Regions from separate parts of the Modicisalibacter sp. 'Wilcox' genome, predicted to be linked through region 4. Evidence: predicted binding sites of a transcription regulator. Region 4 holds the regulator's gene; each other region holds the start of a gene.
What was found. The regulator FNR, encoded in region 4, switches genes on or off when oxygen is low (the NO sensors DNR and NnrR bind a similar motif). The targets are predictions, from matches to a motif close to TTGATNTANATCAA.

Region 1 (4,686 bases), on a different contig from region 4:
ACCACCGAAGCTGATCACGAAGAGATCCGCGACATAGCGCATGATGTCACGCGGCAACGCCGGCAGTCCTTCACGGACGAAATCGATGCTCAGGTGGGTATTCTTGCGCACCCCGGCGGCCGCCCCCAGGCAGGTGACATAGACGACGATCAACAGCGAGGACTGCTCCACCCATGTCGGCGTGTCGTTGAGAACGTAGCGGCCGAAAACCAGCCAGCCGAAGGTAATGATCAAGAAAACCAGCAGCACGCCCGAGACGATGATGCACAGGTGGGCGATGCCATCCAGGAGATTGTCGAATGCTGATTGTGGCGCAGACGATGCCTCGCTCTGGTCACTCAATTGGTCGGAGTAGGAGCTCACGATATCCAATCCTCTCAAGGCACCCCGAGTCAGGTCGTGCCCGGGGCGCTTCGTGGGACTAACAGATCATTTCTGTGCAGCTTGAATGTCCGTCACCAGCGATTCCAGATCCGGATTCTGCTTGATGAATTCGTCGTAGATCGGCTGCATCCTGGCCTGGAACGCCGACTTGTCATTCACCTTGTTGATCGTCACGCCGGAATCGAGCACCTTCTGCTTGCTCTTCTCGACACGTTTCTGCCACAGCTGGCGCTGCTCCTTGGCGGCATTCTCGGCAGCCTCACGCACCATCTTCTGGTCTTCGGCAGACAGATCCTCCCAGCTTGACTTGGCGATACACAGACACTCGGGCAGGATCAGGTGCTCGGTCAGCGAGTAGTACTTCGCCACCTCATAGTGACCACTGGACTCGTACGACGGGTAGTTGTTCTCGGCACCGTCGATGACCCCGGTCTTGAGCGCCTGGTAGACGTCGCCATAGGGCATGGGCGTGGCATTCCCGCCGAGCTCGTCGATCATCTGAACGTACAGGTCGTTGTTCATGACGCGGACCTTGAGCCCCTTGGCGTCATCGGGCGTCTTCACCGGGTGATCGGTGTTGTAGAGGCTGCGAGCCCCGGAGCCGAACCAGGACAACGCGATCAGGTTCTTCTTGGCCAGGGCATCGGCGAAGCGGTCGCCTATCTCGCCGTCCATGATCCGATACATGTCGTCCGGACTCTTGAAGATGAACGGCAGCGAGAGCACGTTGGTGGCATTCACGATCGGGCCCATCGGCCCCATGTTGAAGTTGGCGAAGTCCAGGGCGCCGTTGCGAGTCTGCTCGATGGCATCGGGCTGATCACCGAGCACCGCATTGTTGTAGACCTTGGGCTCGATGCGGCCATCGGTCTTCTTGGCGACCTCCTTGGCGAAGTCCTCCAGTGCGATGCTGTTGGGGTAGCCCGGCGGATGGATGTTCCAGCCGCGCCATTGTTCCGCCTGAGCCGGCGAGGCCATCAGCACCATCGCGCCACCCAGCGCGGCGAGAGAAAGCGTGCCCTTCATCTTGAGATTGTTGTTGATCGGCATGACATGACTCCTGTGGCAAAGGAAATTGTCGTTATAGCTGCCTGGCGATACGCACCAGGTTCTCGAGTTGCTTGCATTCATCCTCGTTCGGCATCACCAGAGGCGCGCGCACGCTGCCGGCGGATCGGCCGATAATGGTAGCCCCCTCCTTGATGAGACTGACCGCATAGCCCTTCCGGCGGTCACGCAGGTTGATGAATGGAATGAAGAAGTCGTTGGTGATTCGCTTCACCGTGGCGGAATCGCCCTGGCGCAATGCCCGATAGAACGTGACCGCCAGCTCCGGCACGAAGTTGAACACCGCCGAGGAGTAGGTGTTCACCCCGATCGACAGGTAGGCCTCGGCGAATATCTCGGCAGTCGGTACGCCACCGACATAGACCAGCCGATCGCCCACCGTCTTGACGATCTGGTTGAGCAGCTGCATGTCGCCCTTGCCATCCTTCAGCCCGACCAGGTTCGGGCAGGCATCGGCCAGTTGCTGCACCGCCTCGGCCTCGAGCACGCCATTGCCGCGGTTGTAGTAGATGACGTTGATCGAGGTCGAATCGCAGATGTTGCGCGCGTACTCCACCAGGCCATCCTGCGGGCATTCGGTCAGGTACGGTGGCATCAGCAGGATACCGTCCGCCCCGGCCTCTTCCGCCGCCCTTGCATAAGCCTTGCCGGCGCCGACACTGAGACCGGCACTGGCGATGACCGGCAGCTTGCCGCCCACCGTTTCCACGGCGACGGTGACGACTGCGCGGAACTCGTCGAGCGTCAGGTTGAAGAATTCCCCCGTGCCACCGGCGACGAACACCGCCGACACCTCATGACTGACGAACCATTCCAGCCGCTGACGGTAGCTGTCGCGATCGAAACGCCCCTGCTCGTCGAAATCCGTCACGGGAAAGGAAAGCAGGCCATCACCGACTGCCTGAATGACTGCGTCTCTGGAAAAATTCACGAATTGCCCCTCTTGCCCGACTCGTTGAAGGCGGCACGCTGCAACAGGCCGCCTACTTGTCATACATCATACAGCTGCAAATCTAGAAGCCGGCCGGCTGTATGACAACGTCGACCATGGTCGATGCGACGAAGGGGCAACTCGAGTGGAGAAAGTGCCGCCATGCTGCATGGCAGCCAGCAAGCCAAGGGCAAGGCGCTTACAAGGAGCGGAATTGTGAGCACGGCAAGAGAACCCGGGACACGCCCAGGCACAGGACACTGCCTCGAAGCGTCGCCGACGGACGCAAGACCGTCAGTCGAAATCGGCCGGGTGACGAAACGCCCGGAGTTCGGCACAACCGGCCGCCCAGACCTCGGCTTCCAGGGCGGCGATGGCCGCGGTGGGCATCGGCAGCGAGCTGCGCCGGTCGCCCTCCACCAGGCGGCCGGTCAGCGCACCGACCAGCGGCATGTGGCTGACCAGCAGGACCGGCGTCTCGTCGGCGGCCTGCTGCAGCCAGTCGATGACCGGCTCGACCGGGTCATCGGGGGTGATGAACTCGAGCGTCTCCCCCGCCACGCCGAGCCGCTCGGCGACGATGGCGGCGGTCTGCCGGGCACGCCGGTAGGGGCTGGCGACGAGTCGCAGCGACCGACGCTGCGGCTCGCTCAGCGAGCCGGCCAGCCAGTCGGCCATGCGCGCCGCCTCGGCACGCCCCTCGGCGGTCAGCTCGCGGGCGGCGTCCGGGTGGCCCGGCGCGGCCTGACCGTGGCGCATGATCCACAGCATCGACATCACGGCCCCTCCTCCTGTTCGCGCTTGGCCTTCACCACCGACTCCCGCGACAGCGTGAACTCGACATCGCTGCTCTGCTCGTTGCGCATCAGCAGGCGCGCCATGTCGCGCGCCGGCACCTGATTGAACAGCACCTGATAGAGCCCTTCGCACAGCGGCATGTAGATCCCCTCGGCGCGGGCCTTGTCACGCACCAGACTGACGGTGTTGACCCCCTCGGCCACCTGGCCCAGTGCGGCGACCGCCTCGTCCAGCGACCGCCCTTCCCCCAGCGCGAAGCCGACGCGGTAGTTGCGTGACAGCTTCGAGGAGCAGGTGACGATCAGGTCGCCGACCCCGGCCAGCCCCAGAAAGGTCATGGGATTGGCTCCCAGTGCGACGGCGAAGCGGCTCATCTCGGCCAGCGCGCGGGTCATCAGCATGCTGCGCGTGTTCTCGCCCATGCCCAGGGCGGCGGCCATGCCGGCGGCGATGGCGTAGATGTTCTTGAGCGCCCCGCCCAGCTCCACCCCGTAGCGGTCGTTGCTGGCATAGACGCGGAAGTAGTCGCAGCCCAGCGCCGTCTGCACCCGGGCCCGCGTCAGCGCGTCGTCGCTGGCCACCACCGTCGCCGTCAGCTGCCGGTCGGCGATCTCGGACGCCAGGTTGGGGCCGGAGAGCACGCCGACATGGGCAAAGCCGGTCTCCTCCTCGAGGATCTGGCTCATCAGCTTGAAGCCGTCGGCCTGGATGCCCTTGGTGGTGCTGACCAGGATCTGCTCGGGCCGCAGCCAGGGGCGTGCCTGGCGGACGACCTGCAGGAAGGCCTTGGAGGGAATGGCCACGAAGACCAGCTCCGCGCCGTCGAGCACGGCGGCCAGGTCGGTGTCGGCCACCACGTTCGGGTTGATGGCGAAATCCGGCAGATAGCGCGTATTGCGATGCTCGCGGTTGATGGTGGACACCAGCTCGGCATCACGCAGCCACTGCCGGACTCGGGCACCGTTGTCGGCGGCGATGCTGGCCAGCGCCGTGCCGAAACTGCCACCGCCGAGTACCGCCACCTTCGGGCTATCGTCGCTCATCCTCGCTTCCTAGCTGCCACGTTGAGTGACCCCCAGTGTAACGAAAAACGCCCCCTGGCGGGGGCGTCACGTCGGCGGGAGGCTAGTCGATCAACGGTACGAGGCTGTCGATGCTGGACCGGGCGTCGCCATAGAGCATGCGGGTGTTCTCCTTGTAGAACAGCGGGTTCTCGATGCCGGAGTAGCCCGTGCCCTGGCCGCGCTTGCAGACGAAGACCTGCTTGGACTCCCAGACCCGCAGCACCGGCATGCCGGCGATCGGGCTGTTGGGATCCTCCTGGGCGGCCGGATTGACGATGTCGTTGGAGCCGATGACGATCACCACGTCGGTCTCGGCGAAGTCGTCGTTGATCTCGTCCATCTCCATGACGATATCGTAGGGCACCCGGGCCTCGGCGAGCAGCACGTTCATGTGTCCCGGCAGGCGCCCGGCGACCGGGTGGATGCCGAAGCGAACCTCCT
Region 2 (4,686 bases), on a different contig from region 4:
GGACTGCGGCGGGCATTCGAAGCCGGCCTTGACGAAGGCCGCGGCGGCGACGATGGAGCGCTCGCCGATCACCGCGCCATCCATCACCACCGCGTTCATGCCGACCATGGCATCGCACCCGATCACACAGCCGTGCAGCACCGCGCCGTGGCCGATATGGCCGTCCCGTTCCACTCGGGTGATGCAGCCGGGGAAGCCATGCATCACGCAGGTGTCCTGCAGATTGGCACCCTCCTCGAGCACCAGCCGGCCGAAGTCGCCGCGCATCACCGCGTTGGGCCCCACGTAGCAGCGCGGACCGACGATGACATCCCCGATCAGCACGGCGGTGGGATGCACATAGGCCGAGGGGTCCACCACCGGTATCACCCCTTCCAGTCGATAGCAGGGCATACAGCGCCTCCATGTCGAACTTGTCAGATACCCAGCGAGACAGGCGCCGGGGACAAGATGAAGCGAGGGTCTTTTGCCAGGGACGGCAAAAGTAGCGCCCACGGATGGGTTTACAGCGCCCTCGCGCAAGCTTGTCGCCGGGAAAGCTCATCTCCTGTGCCACGTCGTGAGAGAAGCCCTTAGCTCGCCTGTCCATGACGACGGCTCTGCACCACCACGAAGCGGCGGGCGACGAAGGCCTGGTCGCACAGCGCGGCCGTGGCCGCCGGGTTGCCGCCGGTGGCATGGAAGTCGCTGTAGGCCGCCGACTGGTTGACGAACACGCCCCCATCCAGGTTGAGCGACAGCGGCGTGGCGATGTCCATGGCCAGCTCCTCGAACTGCGCGGCCACGACCTCGTCGGTGGTGTAGGCCCCCAGGGTGATGGCTCCCTCCTCGGCGATCACTTCCCGGGCCAGCGCGATGCTGTGCCGAGTGTCGTCGGTGGCGACGATGAAACTGATCGGGCCGAAGCGCTCCTCGCTGTAGGCCGCCTTCTGGTCGGCGTCCACTTTGAGCAGCAGCGGTGTGTGGACGCGGGCCCGGGGGAACTGCGGGTGCTCGCGGGCCTCGCTGTCCAGCAGCACCTCACCGAGTGCGCGGCACTGCGCGATACGCTCCACTGTGGCCAGCGACTGGATGGCGCCGAGCACCGCACAGGCGCGGTCGTTGTCGGCGAGGAACTTCTCCACCGCCCTGGCCAGGGCCCCGGCCACCTCGTCGAAGCTCAGACGGCCGTCGGCTGTCTCGATCCCGCCCCTGGGCACGTAGATCGCCTGGGTGGTGGTGCACATCTGCCCGGCGTAGAGGCTCAGGGTGAAGGCCAGGTTCTGGGCCACCGGCTTGAGGCTGTCGACGCTGTCGATGATCACGCTGTTGATGCCGGCCTTCTCGGTGAACACCTGGGCCTGGGTGGCGTTGCACTCCAGCCACTCGCCGAAGGCGCTGGAGCCGGTGAAATCGATCAGCCTGACCGCCGGATCGAGGGCCAGGGTCTTGGCGACCGGCGCCTCCGGGGTATCCGGTACCAGACTCACCAGACAGGGATCGAAGCCGGCCTCCTCCAGCACCTCCTGGGCCACCCGAGCGGTCATGGCCACCGGCAGGATGGCTCCCGGGTGCGGCTTGAGGATCACCGGGTTGCCGGTGGCCAGGCTGGCGAACAGACCCGGGTAGGTGTTCCAGGTGGGGAAGGTGGAACAGGCCACCACCAGGGAGAGGCCCCGCGGCACGATGTGGTAACGCTTGTCCAGCACCAGCGGGTCATGCTTGCCCTGAGGCTTGACCCATTGGGCGCTGGCCGGCACCCGGGACATCGCCTGCCAGGCGTAGGCCACAGCCTCGAGACCACGATCCTGGGCATGGGGGCCGCCGGCCTGAAAGGCCATCATCGGCGCCTGGCCGCTGGTGTGCATCACCGCCTGGGCGATCTCCGGGCTCATGGCGTTGAGGCGCGCCAGGATCTCCAGGCACACCCCCACCCGCGCTTCGGCCCCGGCATCGCGCCAGGCCGGCATCGCCGCCTGCATGGTCTCGATCAGCGCCGCGGGTTCCGGCTGGTCATAGGTGATGCCCAGCTCGAAGCCGTAGGGCGAGACCTCGGCGCCGACCTGGCCGGCCACTGCCGTGGCCTTGCGCAGGGCGAAGGGCTGGCGCAGCAGGGCCTCGAAACGCTGCGGTGCGGCCTTCACGGCGTCTTCCGGGTACTGCTTGAGGCTCTCCGGATAGGGCGTCCAGTACTCTCGGGAATCGATGGCGGCAACCGCCTTCTCGAGAGTCTCGCGATGACGATTGAAGAATGACTGGGCGTTCTGGGGCATGGGTCGGCTCCTGTGTCGACTCTTGATACATCGATTCCCCAAAGGCTAACCACGAGGTAACGACACATCAAAACATTTTTTTGCTTGTTAATGTATCTTTTTTGGCGAAATGCAGTAATTAATTGATTTATATATAAAATTTGCCAATTTTTTGCTAATGGCATTATACCTACGACCATGGTCTAGGCATCGGAAATGCCATTTGAATTGTTATTCAAATGATTGATTTTAAATAGATTTTTATAAACAACCTCCGAAAGGGATACATATAATACGCTTGATATTATTGCCCCGTATCAAGAAAAACATATACTCGTTGTCATCCATTTCCTGCCATCCAGGTATCACGTTTCATGACGATACAGACGCGAGGCACCATGCTGGATCACCTGCTCATCACCGGCCCCGACAAGGGGGTGCTGCAGATTGCCCTGAATCGCCCCGAGGCGCTGAACGCTCTCAATACCCGGCTGCTGGAGGAACTGGCCGGCGTCCTGGTGGCGGCCGAGGACGAGGCCGAGGTCCGCGCCGTGGTGATCACCGGCAACCGCCGCGCCTTCGCCGCCGGCGCCGACATCAAGGAGATGGCCGAGCGGGATCTGGTGGGCATGCTTGATGACCCTCGTCAGCGCCACTGGGCCACCCTCGCGCGGTTCACCAAACCGATCATCGCCGCCGTCAACGGTTTCGCGCTGGGCGGCGGCTGCGAGCTGGCCCTGCAGGCCGACATCATCGTCGCCGGCGAGGACGCCCGCTTCGGCCAGCCGGAGATCAACCTGGGCATCATGCCCGGCGCCGGTGGCACCCAGCGCCTGGTACGGGCCGTCGGTCAGAGCTTGGCCACGCAGATGGTGCTGACCGGCGAGCCGATCGATGCCCGTCGCGCCCAGGCCGCCGGCCTGGTCATCGAGATCACCCAGCCCGAACTGACCCTCGAGCGGGCCACCGCCATCGCCGAGACGATCGCCGCCAAGGCGCCGCTGGCGGTGCGCCTGGCCCGCGAGACCCTGCGCAAGGCCCAGGACACCGACCTGGCCACCGGCCTGCGCTACGAACGCCATGCCTTCACGGTGCTGGCCGGCACCGCCGACCGCGAAGAAGGCCTGAGCGCCTTCCAGGAAAAACGCCCCGCCCACTTCAGAGGATGCTGATCGCCATGACTGACCAGACCGTGCTCCTGAGCATCGAGGACGGCGTCGCCCGGATCACCCTGAACCGTCCCGACAGCCTCAACAGCTTCACCCTCGCCATGCACGAACAGATGCGCCAGGCCCTCAAGACCGTGCGCCAGGATCCCGGCGTGCGGGCCCTGCTGCTCACCGGCAGCGGCCGAGGCTTCTGTGCCGGCCAGGACCTGTCGGATCGCAGCGTCGCGCCGGGGGCCGAGGCGCCGGACCTGGGGGAGTCGCTGGAGCGGCACTACAACCCGCTGCTGCGCAGCCTGCGCAACCTCACCATCCCCACAGTCTGCGCGGTCAACGGCGTGGCCGCCGGCGCCGGCGCCAACCTGCCGCTGGTCTGCGACTTCGTGCTGGCGGCGCGCTCGGCCAAGTTCATCCAGGCCTTCTGCAGGATCGGCCTGATTCCCGATTCCGGCGGTACCTGGAGCCTGCCGCAGCTGGTGGGCATGGCCCGCGCCAAGGGCCTGGCGATGCTGGGCGAACCGCTCGGCGCCGAGCAGGCCGAGCAGTGGGGGCTGATCTGGCGCTGTGTCGATGACGCGGCCCTGCAGGACGAGGCGCTGATGCTGGCCCGTCACCTCGCCACCCAGCCGACCCGCGGCTTGGCACTGATCAAGCGTGCCCTGCACGCCAGCACCGACAACGGCTTCGACGCGCAGCTCGACCTGGAGCGCGACCTGCAGCGCCTGGCCGGTCGTACCATCGACTATCGCGAGGGCGTGAGCGCCTTCATGGAAAAACGCACCCCGCACTTCATGGGAGAGTGAGATGTCCGCCTTGCCTGCTACCGCCATCATCGGGGTGATCGGCGCCGGTGCCATGGGCGCCGGCATCGCCCAGGTCGCCGTCCAGGCCGGCCATCGCGTCTGCCTGCATGACAATCGCGACGGGGCCGCTGCCGCCGGCATCGAGGGGATTCGCCAGCGGCTCGAGCGCCGGGTCGCCAAGGGCAAGCTGACCCGGCAGGACGCCGATGCCATGGTGGCGAACCTGGTGCCCGCCGAGGAGCTCGAGGGCCTGGCCGACTGCCAACTGGTCATCGAGGCGATCGTCGAGAACCTCGAGGTCAAGCAGGAGGTCTTCCGGCGCCTCGAGACGCTGTGCCGCCCGGACACCCTGCTGGCCAGCAACACCTCGTCGCTGTCTATAACCGCGATCGCCGCCGGCCTCGAGGGCCCCGAGCGCCTGGCCGGGCTGCACTTCTTCAACCCGGCGCCGGTCATGGCGCTGGTCGAGGTGATCTCGGGCCTGGC
Region 3 (4,686 bases), on a different contig from region 4:
TGACGCCCAGGTTGCCCAGTCCGGCGTTGAGCGCCAGGGCGTTGCCCTTTTCGCGCTTGGGATAGAAGAACGAGATGTTGGCCATGCTCGAGGCGAAGTTGCCGCCGCCGAAGCCGCACAGCAGCGCCAGGATCAGCATCACCAGGTAGGGAGTGTCGGGGTTCTGCACGGCGAAGCCGATCCACAGTGCCGGCAGCGCCAGCGAGGCGGTGGACAGCGCGGTGAAGCGCCGGCCGCCGACGATCGGCACCATGAAGCTGTAGAAGATGCGCAGCGTGGCGCCGGACAGCCCGGGCAGCGCGGCCAGCCAGAACAGCTGGTTGGAGCTGTAGTCGAAGCCCACCTGGGGCAGCTTGGCGACCACCACCGACCACACCATCCACACCGAGAAGGCCAGCAGCAGGTTGGGGATCGAGATCCACAGGTTGCGGGTGGCGATGCGCTTGCCCTTCTCGGCCCAGAAGTCCGGGTCCTCGGGACGCCAGTCCTGAAGCACGAAATGGCTGGGGGTGGCCAGTTCCGGCAGGTCGCGGACCTCGCGGCCGGTACGCCATTCGTGACGGCTGGCCCGCAGGATCGCGTAGTGCATCCACGCCAGCGCCGCGCCGGAGACCACGAACAGCAGCATGAAGCAGCTCTGCCAGATACCCACCACGTCGTTGAGCATGCCGAAGGTCAGCGGCAGGAAGAAACCGCCCAGCCCGCCGATCATGCCCACCACGCCGCCCACCGCGCCGACATGCTGCGGGTAGTAGCTGGGGATGTGCTTGAACACCGCCGCCTTGCCCAGCGACATGAAGAAGCCCAGCACCATGATCAGCGCGACGAAGCCGATCAGGTTCATGGTGAAGGAGAACTCCAGGGTGCCGTGCACGCCCTGCACGCTGTAGCGGGTCGGCGGGTAGCTGAGCAGGAAGCTGCACACCGCCGAGGCGATCAGCGTGGCGTACATCACGCGCCGTGCGCCGTAGCGATCGGAGAGCCAGCCGCCGAGGATGCGGAACAGCGACGCCGGGATGGTGTACAGCGCGGCGACGATGCCCGCGGCGGTGATGCTCAGGCCGTAGACCTCGACCAGGTAGTGCGGCAGCCACAGCGCCAGGGCGACGAAGCCGCCGAAGACGAAGAAGTAGTACAGCGAGAAGCGCCACACCCGCAGCTCGACCAGCGGCGCCAGCTGCTGCTTGAGCGGCACGGCGTCGGCACGACGCTGGGCGCTCTGCGGGTCGGTGCGGGCCAGCAGCAGGAAGGCCACGCCCATGATCGCCATCACCGTGGCGTAGACCAGCGCCGCGCCCTGCCAGCCCAGCGCCAGCAGCAGGAAGGGCGCCCCGAAGTTGGTCACCGCCGCGCCGACGTTGCCGGCGCCGAAGATGCCCAGCGCGGTGCCCTGACGCCCGGGCTCGAACCACGCCGAGGTGTAGGCCACGCCGACGATGAAGGAGCCGCCGGCCAGGCCGATGCCCAGGGCGCCCAGCAGCAGCATGGGGTAGCTGGTGGCGAAGGTCAGCAGGTAGACGCAGCCGGCGGTGGCCAGCATCAACAGGCTGAACACCCAGCGCCCGCCGAAGCGGTCGGTGAGGATGCCCAGGAACAGTCGGCTGATCGAGCCGGTGAGTACCGGCGTCGCCATCAGCAGGCCGAGCTGGGTGTCCGACAGGTCGAACTCCTGCTTGATCTGCAGGCCGAGAATGGAAAACAGCGTCCACACTGCGAAACACAGGGTGAACGCCAGCGTGGAAAGGCCCAGGGCGCGATTCTGGGCGCGCTTCGGCGGGCTGGTAGTGTTGGCCATGGTCGTCCCCTCTGGCTCGGTCAAAGACTTCCCGAGCGCCTTTTCGCCCGGGTCGGGCGCTGCGAAAGGCGCTCTGAGCGGACCTTGCTACAGGGGGGCGGGCCGGCCGTTGACCTGAGTCAATGTGCTTGTCCCGACGCCTCGGCGAGACTAGGCTGGATACCTCTTTCGGGGTATTCGGCCACCCCTGGCAACACCTTGAACAACAACAATTTTTCAGGAAGGGTCGCCCCGGCGGCGTGGCGCCCCCGGCCGGTTGACTCATTGGAGGTACTCCCCCGTCGTGTGTCGAGATCGTCTCTCATGCCCCGTTCCCTGACCTTTCGCGCCGGGCTGGCCATGGCCGGCATCGTGCTGCTGGCACTGACCAGCATGCTCGGCTCGATCGTCATCGCCGAGACCGCCAGCGGCGACGCGGCGGCGATCAACCAGGCCGGCGCCCTGCGCATGCAGGCCTACCGGCTGCTCGCCACGCGGGCCCGGCCCGACAGCGCCGAACGCCTGCCTGACCGGCTCGCCGAACTCGACCGCAGCCTGGCCTCGCCGGTGATCACCGAGCGCCTGCCGGACGACCCGCAGCACCCGCTGACCCGCCAGTACCAGGCGGTCGCCGAACAGTGGCGCGAGCAACTGCGCCCGCTGATGCAGACACCCGCGGCCACCGCACCGGCCGACGTCGCCGCCCGCGTGGGCGACTTCGTCGACCAGGTCGACCGGCTGGTCGGCCAGCTGCAGCGCGAGGCGGAATCGCGCATCCAGCTGCTGCGGCTGTTCCAGGGCGTCATCCTGTTCCTGACGCTGGGCCTGGTGTTCCTGGCCATGTACAAGCTGGCCGCCGGGGTGATGCCGCCGCTGCGCGATCTGCTGCAGGTGGTCGAGCGGGCCCGGCACGGCGACTTCAGCGGCCGCACCCGCTACACGGCGGGCGACGAGCTGGGTCTGCTGTCGCGCACCATCAACCAGATGAACGAGAACCTGTCGCAGATGTACGGCCGGCTGGAGGAGCGGGTGGCCGCCAAGACCGCCGAGCTCCAGCGCAGCAACGAGAGCCTCGGCCTGCTCTATCAGGCGGCACGCCGGCTCAACGGTGCCCCGCCCGGCGATGCCCGCTACCGGCACGTGCTCGCCCAGCTCGCCGCCGTCACCGGGCTGGGGCCGATCACCCTGTGCCTGGCCCAGGCCGACGCCGAGCAGGCCTACCTGCGCCTGTCCACCCGGGCCGAGGACTGCCCCGACTTCTGCCGGGCGCCGGACTGCGTGCCCTGCCTCGACGACCACGACGACACCCCCTCGCCCTGGGTCTACCGGGTGGCGGTCAGCGAGGCCGACCGCCACTACGGCGTGCTGCTGATCCAGCACCCGCCCCACTCGCCGCCCGAACCCTGGCAGCGCGATCTGGCGGACACCATCGCCGGGCTGATCGCCACCTCGATCTCGCTGGCCCAGGGCTACGCCGAGCAGCGCCGCCTGGCGCTGATGGACGAGCGCGCGGTGATCGCCCGGGAACTGCACGACTCGCTGGCCCAGTCGCTCTCCTACCTGAAGATCCAGGTCGCCCGCCTGCAGGCGCTGGTTCGCGCCCAGGCCCCGGCGGCCGACACCGAGGCGGTGCTCGACGAGCTGCGCGAGGGGCTCAACGCCGCCTATCGGCAGCTGCGCGAGCTGCTCAGCACCTTCCGTCTGAAGATGAGCGGGCCGGGGCTGGAGGCCGCGCTCGAGGAAACGGTGCGCGAGTTCACGCGGCGCGGCGAGCTTTCCATCCGCCTCGACTACCGGCTCGACCACTGTCCGCTGTCGCCCAACGAGCAGATGCACGTCCTGCAGATCGTCCGCGAGGCGCTGTCCAACGTGCTCCATCACGCCCGGGCGAGCCGCTGCGAGGTTCATCTGGCCACCGACACGCACGGCCAGGTGACGGTCAGCGTCGATGACGACGGCATCGGGCTCGGCGAGCGCACGGACCAGCCCGGCCACTACGGCACCACCATCATGCGCGAGCGCGCCGCCGGCCTGAACGGCCGGCTCGAGGTGTTCGAGCCGGCGCCGGGCGGCACCACGGTACGGCTGCACTTCACGCCTCAGATGCGCCGCGACACCCCTGCCACCACCCTGCCCGGAGACGCCGAATGACGACCCCGGTCCTGATCGTCGACGACCACCCGCTGTTCCGCCGCGGCGTTCGCCAGCTGCTCGAGATGGACGCCGCCCTGAGCGTCGCCGGCGAGGCCACCGACGGCCAGGCGGCCCTGGACATCGCCAGCCGCGAGGCCCCGGCGCTGATCCTGATGGACCTGAACATGGCCCGGATGGACGGCCTGGACGCCCTGCGGGCCCTGCGCGAGGCCGGCGTCGAGTCGCGCATCGTCATGCTCACCGTCTCCGACGCCGAGGAGGACGTCATCGCCGCGCTGCGTGCCGGCGCCGACGGCTACCTGCTCAAGGACATGGAACCCGAGGACCTGCTGGCGGCGATCAAGGAAGCCGCCGAGGGGCAGATGGCGATCAGCCCGCGACTCGCCGGCCTGCTGGCCCGAGCCCTGAGCGGGCCACGCGCCACCCCGGGCGAGGACGCCCTGGCCACCCTCACCGCCCGCGAGCGCGAGACCCTGCGTGCCCTGGCCCGCGGGCTGAGCAACAAGCTGATCGCCCGCCGGCTGGCCATCAGCGAAGGCACGGTCAAGGTGCACGTCAAGCACGTGCTCAAGAAGCTCGGGCTGCGCTCGCGGGTCGAGGCCGCGGTCTGGGCGGTCAATCACGACCTCAGCTAGCCGTGTCCCGGTGGCCGGTTCATCGCGACCGACGTCGCTCCCACGGCCAGGTGGTGAATGTGGCGAATGAACAACCCGACGAGAGATCACCGGTGGCACGGTCGGGTTGAACTATACTTCGGG
Region 4 (4,686 bases):
TCCAGCGGCTGTCGACGCTGGAGCGTGACCTGCTGCGCGAGGCGCTGCACCTGGTCAAGGAGTTCAAGCAGCGCCTGTCGTACCGCTTTCATCTGGAGTATTCGTGATGCTGCGATCCCTGCGCCGGGCGGCCGACCGCCGTCGTCAGATCAACGGGCGTTACGGCTGGCTGTTCAACCCGTACACCGGCGACGAGCTGGTGGCCATCGACTGCGAGACCACCGGACTCGACCCGCGCACCGCCGAGCTGGTGTCGCTGGCGGCCGTCTGCATCAAGGGCGATCGGGTGCTGACCAGCGGGGCGCTGGACCTGCGCCTGCAGCGCCCGGCGAGCCTCGGTGCCGACTCGATCAAGATCCACGGGCTGCGCGGCGTGGATCTCAACGACGGCCTGCCGGTGGACGAGGCGCTGGAGGCGCTGCTCGACTTCATCGGCAATCGGCCGCTGCTGGGCTGGTGCGTGGACTTCGACATCGCGGTGATCAACCGCCACCTGCGGCCGCGCTTCGGCTTCGACCTGCCCAACGCCACCGTCGACCTGGCCCAGGCGTATCGTCGCCGGATGCGGCGCACCCAGCCGCAGGTCGAGCCGCACATGGCGTTCGAGAGTGTCGCCCGGTCGCTGAAGGTACCGCTGATGCAGCGCCATACCGCGCTCGGGGATGCGGTGACCACCGCGCTGATGTATGTCCGCCTGAAGCAGGGGGCCTGCGAGGCCGTCTAGGGACGGGCGTGGGGGGCCGACAATCAACCAATAAAAAGGAAGGAGAATTCGGGTGCTGGAGTTGCAGAATCTGTGTCTGTTCGCGGGGCTGGGCCTGGTGCTGTTCGTGTGCGCGAGGTACGCCCGTCGCACCCACGAGCTGCGCAGCGTGGTGCTGTTCTGGGAGCGCCGGCTGGTGCTGACCCGCCAGGAAACGCACCTGCAGCGGGCCGGGGTGGTGCTGCTGTCGCTGGGTGTGGCGCTGCGCTATCTGCTGGTGCTGCAGGGCGCGTGACGCCGCGCCACGGGCGTCGCAACTGACCGGAGGGGGTGGTAGCATAGGCGCGCCTTCCATTTCCCCGCGTGTCGCCTTTCCCATGCAAGCACTTACCGGTACCCAGAAACGCGAGTTCAACAAGCTGCAGAAACGCCTGCGTCGCCAGGTCGGCAACGCCATCATCGACTACGGCATGATCGGCGAGGGCGACAAGGTGATGGTCTGCCTGTCGGGCGGCAAGGATTCCTACACCATGCTGGAAATCCTGCGCAACCTGCAGCGCAATGCGCCGGTGAACTTCTCGCTGGTGGCGGTCAACCTGGACCAGAAGCAGCCCGGCTTCCCCGAGCACGTCCTGCCGAACTACCTCGACGGCATCGGGGTCGACTATCACATCCTCGAGCGTGATACCTATTCGGTGGTCAAGGAGAAGACGCCGGAGGGCAAGACCACCTGTGCGTTGTGCTCGCGACTGCGGCGCGGCTCGCTGTACGGCTTCGCCGAGGAGATCGGCGCGACCAAGGTGGCGCTGGGCCACCATCGCGAGGACATCCTCGAGACGCTGTTCCTCAACATGTTCTACGGCGGCAGCCTCAAGGCGATGCCGCCCAAGCTGCTATCCGACGACGGCAAGAACATCGTCATCCGCCCGCTCGCCTACTGCCGCGAGGCCGACATCGCCGAGTTCGCACGGCTGATGGAATTCCCGATCATTCCCTGCAACCTGTGCGGCTCGCAGCCCAACCTGCAGCGTCAGGTGGTCAAGGAGATGCTCGCCGAGTGGGAGAAGACGCACCCCGGGCGACTGGAGACGATGTTCAAGGCGGTGACCAACGTCGCGCCGTCGCAGCTCGCCGATCGTGAGCTGTTCGACTTCGCGGGGCTCGAGGCGAAGCAGCAGCGGTTGAACGCCTCGCGCATCGAGGCGTTCGACCTGCTGGCCCGGGAGGCCTGAACCGCGGCGCGCAATGCGCGCCGGCTCAGTGCTCGTGATCGCCGGCCGCCAGGGCCTCCAGGGCGTCGAGGTCGAGGATGTGCACCTCGCGGCCCTGCACGTCCACCAGCTTGTGCTGCTGGAAACGGCCGATGATGCGGCTGACGGTCTCCACCGCCAGGCCCAGGTAGTTGCCGATATCGGCGCGGGCCATCGACAGGCGGAAGCTGTAGGGCGAGTAGCCACGGCGGCGGAAGCGCGACGACAGGTTGACGATGAAGCTCGCCAGGCGCTCGTCGGCGGTCTTGCGCGACAGCAGGCGCAGCATGCGGCGGTCGTCGCGCAGCTCCTTGCTCATGCTGCGGTAGAGCTGGTTGCGCAGCTCCGGCAGTGTCTCGGAGAGCTGGTCGAGGCGATCGAAGGGGATCTCGCAGACCGTGGTGGTCTCCAGGGCGATGATACTGCCGGGATAGTGCTTCTCGTCGATGCCGTCGAGCCCCACGAGCTCGCTGGGCAGGTAGAAGTTGGTCAGCTGGTCCTCGCCGTCGCCCTCGCTGGTAATCTGCTTGAGACTCCCCGAGCGCACCGCGAAGACGCTGGTGAAGGCATCCCCCTGGCGCAGCAGCGCCTCGCCTTTCTTGAGCGGCGCACGGCGCTGGATGATCGCCTCGAAGCGGTCCATCTGGTTGAATTCCAGCGCCAGCGGCAGGCACAGGGAACTCAGGCTGCAGGTCTGGCAGCGGGCTTCCTGCAGCCGGGGGCGGCGGGCGTGAAGGGCGTGACTCGCCATGTGGGTCTCCCGAACGATCAAGACTCTTTCCCTATGGTAGTCCCTATGCGGGGCAATAATCGATGAGGGATTCATTAAAGTTTGCTGTTAGAGAATCCGGGAGTGGCGACCCTGGTGACCGCTGGTGCGAGTATCGAAGGCCATCGCCAGGTGGCGCACCAGCAGCCGGCCCAGCGGCGTGACCGCGAGCCGGTTGCCGTGGCGCGTGATCAGGCCGTCGCGCTCGGCCGGCGCCAGGGCGCGCAGCGAGTCGGCCAGACAGGCCGCGGCGTCGAGGCCGAAACGCTCGCCGACGGCGTCCAGATCCAGTGCCAGGTCGCACATCAGGCGCTGAATCACGAAGGCGCGCAGGCGGTCGTCGGCGGTACGGCGCAGACCCCGGGCGGTGGGCAGGCGGCCGGCGTCCAGGGCGGCCTCGTAGTCGTCCAGGCGCACCGGGTTCTGGGCGTAGCAGTCGTCGAGGTGGCTGATCGCCGAGACGCCCAGCCCCACCAGGTCGCATTCGCCGTGGGTGGTGTAGCCCTGGAAGTTGCGATGCAGCCGCCCCTCGCGCTGGGCGACGGCCAGGCTGTCGTCGGGGCGGGCGAAATGGTCCAGGCCGATGTGCACGTAGCCGGCCGCATCCAGCCGCTCCCGGGTGTCCATGAGCATGGCCAGCTTCTCCTCGGGAGCCGGCAGGGCACCGGCGTCGATGCGCCGCTGGGGCTTGAAGCGCTCCGGCAGGTGGGCGTAGTTGAAGATCGACAGCCGCGCCGGGGCCATGGCGATGACCTGCTCCAGGGTGTCGGCGAAGGTGGTGCGGGTCTGGTGCGGCAGGCCGAGGATCAGGTCGAGATTGAGCGAGTGGAACCCCAGCCGGTGCGCCTCCTCGACCAGGTTCTCGGTCAGCTGGCGCGGCTGCACGCGGTTGATGGCACGCTGCACCTCGGGATCCAGGTCCTGCACGCCGAGGCTGATGCGGTTGAAGCCCAGCGCCTGCAGGTGGCGCAGGGTGAGCACATCGGCCTCGCGCGGATCGATCTCGATGGCATAGTCGCGATCGGCCGCGCTGGACAGCCCGAAGCGGGCGTGCAGGCGGTCGATCAGGTCGCTCATCTGGCCCAGGGTCAGGAAGGTCGGCGTGCCGCCGCCCCAGTGCAGCTGGCGCACCTCGCGGCCGGTGTCGAGGTGGCGCGAGGTCAGCACCATCTCGCGATCCAGGCGGCTCAGGTAGCCTTCGCTCAGCGAGGTGTCCTTGGTGGCGATCTTGTTGCAGGCGCAGTAGAAGCAGATCCGGCGGCAGAACGGGATATGCACGTAGAGCGACAGCGGCCGCCCCGAGGCATTGCTGCGGGTCAGCGCCTCGATGTAATCCTCGGCGCCGAACGCCGGCGAGAAGTCCAGCGCGGTCGGGTAGGAGGTATAGCGCGGCCCCGCGTGCGCATAGCGGCGAATCAGCTCGGCTTCGCGGGCGGCGGCAACGGGGGGATCGACGGCGATGGCGGACATGACGGACTCTCGAACCGGAAACGACAGTGTCATGCTACGCCGCCGTACCCGGCGGGCGCCTGACCTGCGTCAAGCGGCGGGCGCATGGTGGCCCGTCATGGCGGCGACCAGCCCCCATAACTGCCACAGCGCAAAGCCCAGCAGCAGCAGGGCGGCCAGGGTCCGGCCCAGCGGGTGGCGGACCAGCCGGGTCAGCCGGTGGGCGGCGGCGCCGGTGACCAGCAGCGCCGGCAGGGTGCCCAGCCCGAAGGCGCCCATCAGCAGCGCGCCGTGCCAGCCGCCGCCGGCGGCCAGGCTCCAGGCCAGCATCGAGTAGACCAGCCCGCAGGGCAGCCAGCCCCAGATCGCGCCCAGCGCCACGGCCCGGGGCACATGCACCACCGGCATCAGGCGCCGACCGATGGGCTCCAGGTGGCGCCACAGGTGGCGCCCGCCGGCTTCCAGGCGGGTCAGCCCGCGCCACCAGCCGGCCAGGTAGAGCGCCATCATCACCA

Region 1: kdgD (5-dehydro-4-deoxyglucarate dehydratase) is a predicted target of FNR. The motif match lies at 2,440-2,453, and genes of this name have one in related genera.
Region 2: paaF (2,3-dehydroadipyl-CoA hydratase PaaF) is a predicted target of FNR. The motif match lies at 2,539-2,552, and genes of this name have one in related genera.
Region 3: G7A98_RS10410 (type IV pili methyl-accepting chemotaxis transducer N-terminal domain-containing protein) is a predicted target of FNR. The motif match lies at 1,905-1,918, and genes of this name have one in related genera.

The regions. Positions count from the first base shown of each region.
Region 1 is NZ_WNXF01000004.1:157,810-162,495, reverse strand. Features, by position in the region: gene G7A98_RS05455 (TRAP transporter small permease) at 1-363, opposite strand, end outside; gene G7A98_RS05450 (TRAP transporter substrate-binding protein) at 430-1,434, opposite strand; gene kdgD (5-dehydro-4-deoxyglucarate dehydratase) at 1,466-2,383, opposite strand; gene sixA (phosphohistidine phosphatase SixA) at 2,678-3,160, opposite strand; gene G7A98_RS05435 (NAD(P)H-dependent glycerol-3-phosphate dehydrogenase) at 3,160-4,224, opposite strand; gene G7A98_RS05430 (NAD(P)(+) transhydrogenase (Re/Si-specific) subunit beta) at 4,307-4,686, opposite strand, start outside.
Region 2 is NZ_WNXF01000016.1:31,977-36,662, reverse strand. Features, by position in the region: gene paaY (phenylacetic acid degradation protein PaaY) at 1-393, opposite strand, end outside; gene paaN (phenylacetic acid degradation protein PaaN) at 573-2,252, opposite strand; gene paaF (2,3-dehydroadipyl-CoA hydratase PaaF) at 2,630-3,403, shown strand; gene paaG (2-(1,2-epoxy-1,2-dihydrophenyl)acetyl-CoA isomerase PaaG) at 3,409-4,200, shown strand; gene paaH (3-hydroxyacyl-CoA dehydrogenase PaaH) at 4,202-4,686, shown strand, end outside.
Region 3 is NZ_WNXF01000010.1:13,761-18,446, reverse strand. Features, by position in the region: gene G7A98_RS10415 (MFS transporter) at 1-1,795, opposite strand, end outside; gene G7A98_RS10410 (type IV pili methyl-accepting chemotaxis transducer N-terminal domain-containing protein) at 2,099-3,925, shown strand; gene narL (two-component system response regulator NarL) at 3,922-4,563, shown strand.
Region 4 is NZ_WNXF01000003.1:189,773-194,458, forward strand. Features, by position in the region: gene G7A98_RS04255 (DUF294 nucleotidyltransferase-like domain-containing protein) at 1-107, shown strand, start outside; gene G7A98_RS04260 (3'-5' exonuclease) at 107-724, shown strand; gene G7A98_RS04265 (hypothetical protein) at 777-998, shown strand; gene ttcA (tRNA 2-thiocytidine(32) synthetase TtcA) at 1,081-1,935, shown strand; gene fnr (fumarate/nitrate reduction transcriptional regulator Fnr) at 1,961-2,704, opposite strand; gene hemN (oxygen-independent coproporphyrinogen III oxidase) at 2,792-4,192, opposite strand; gene G7A98_RS04285 (sulfite exporter TauE/SafE family protein) at 4,262-4,686, opposite strand, start outside.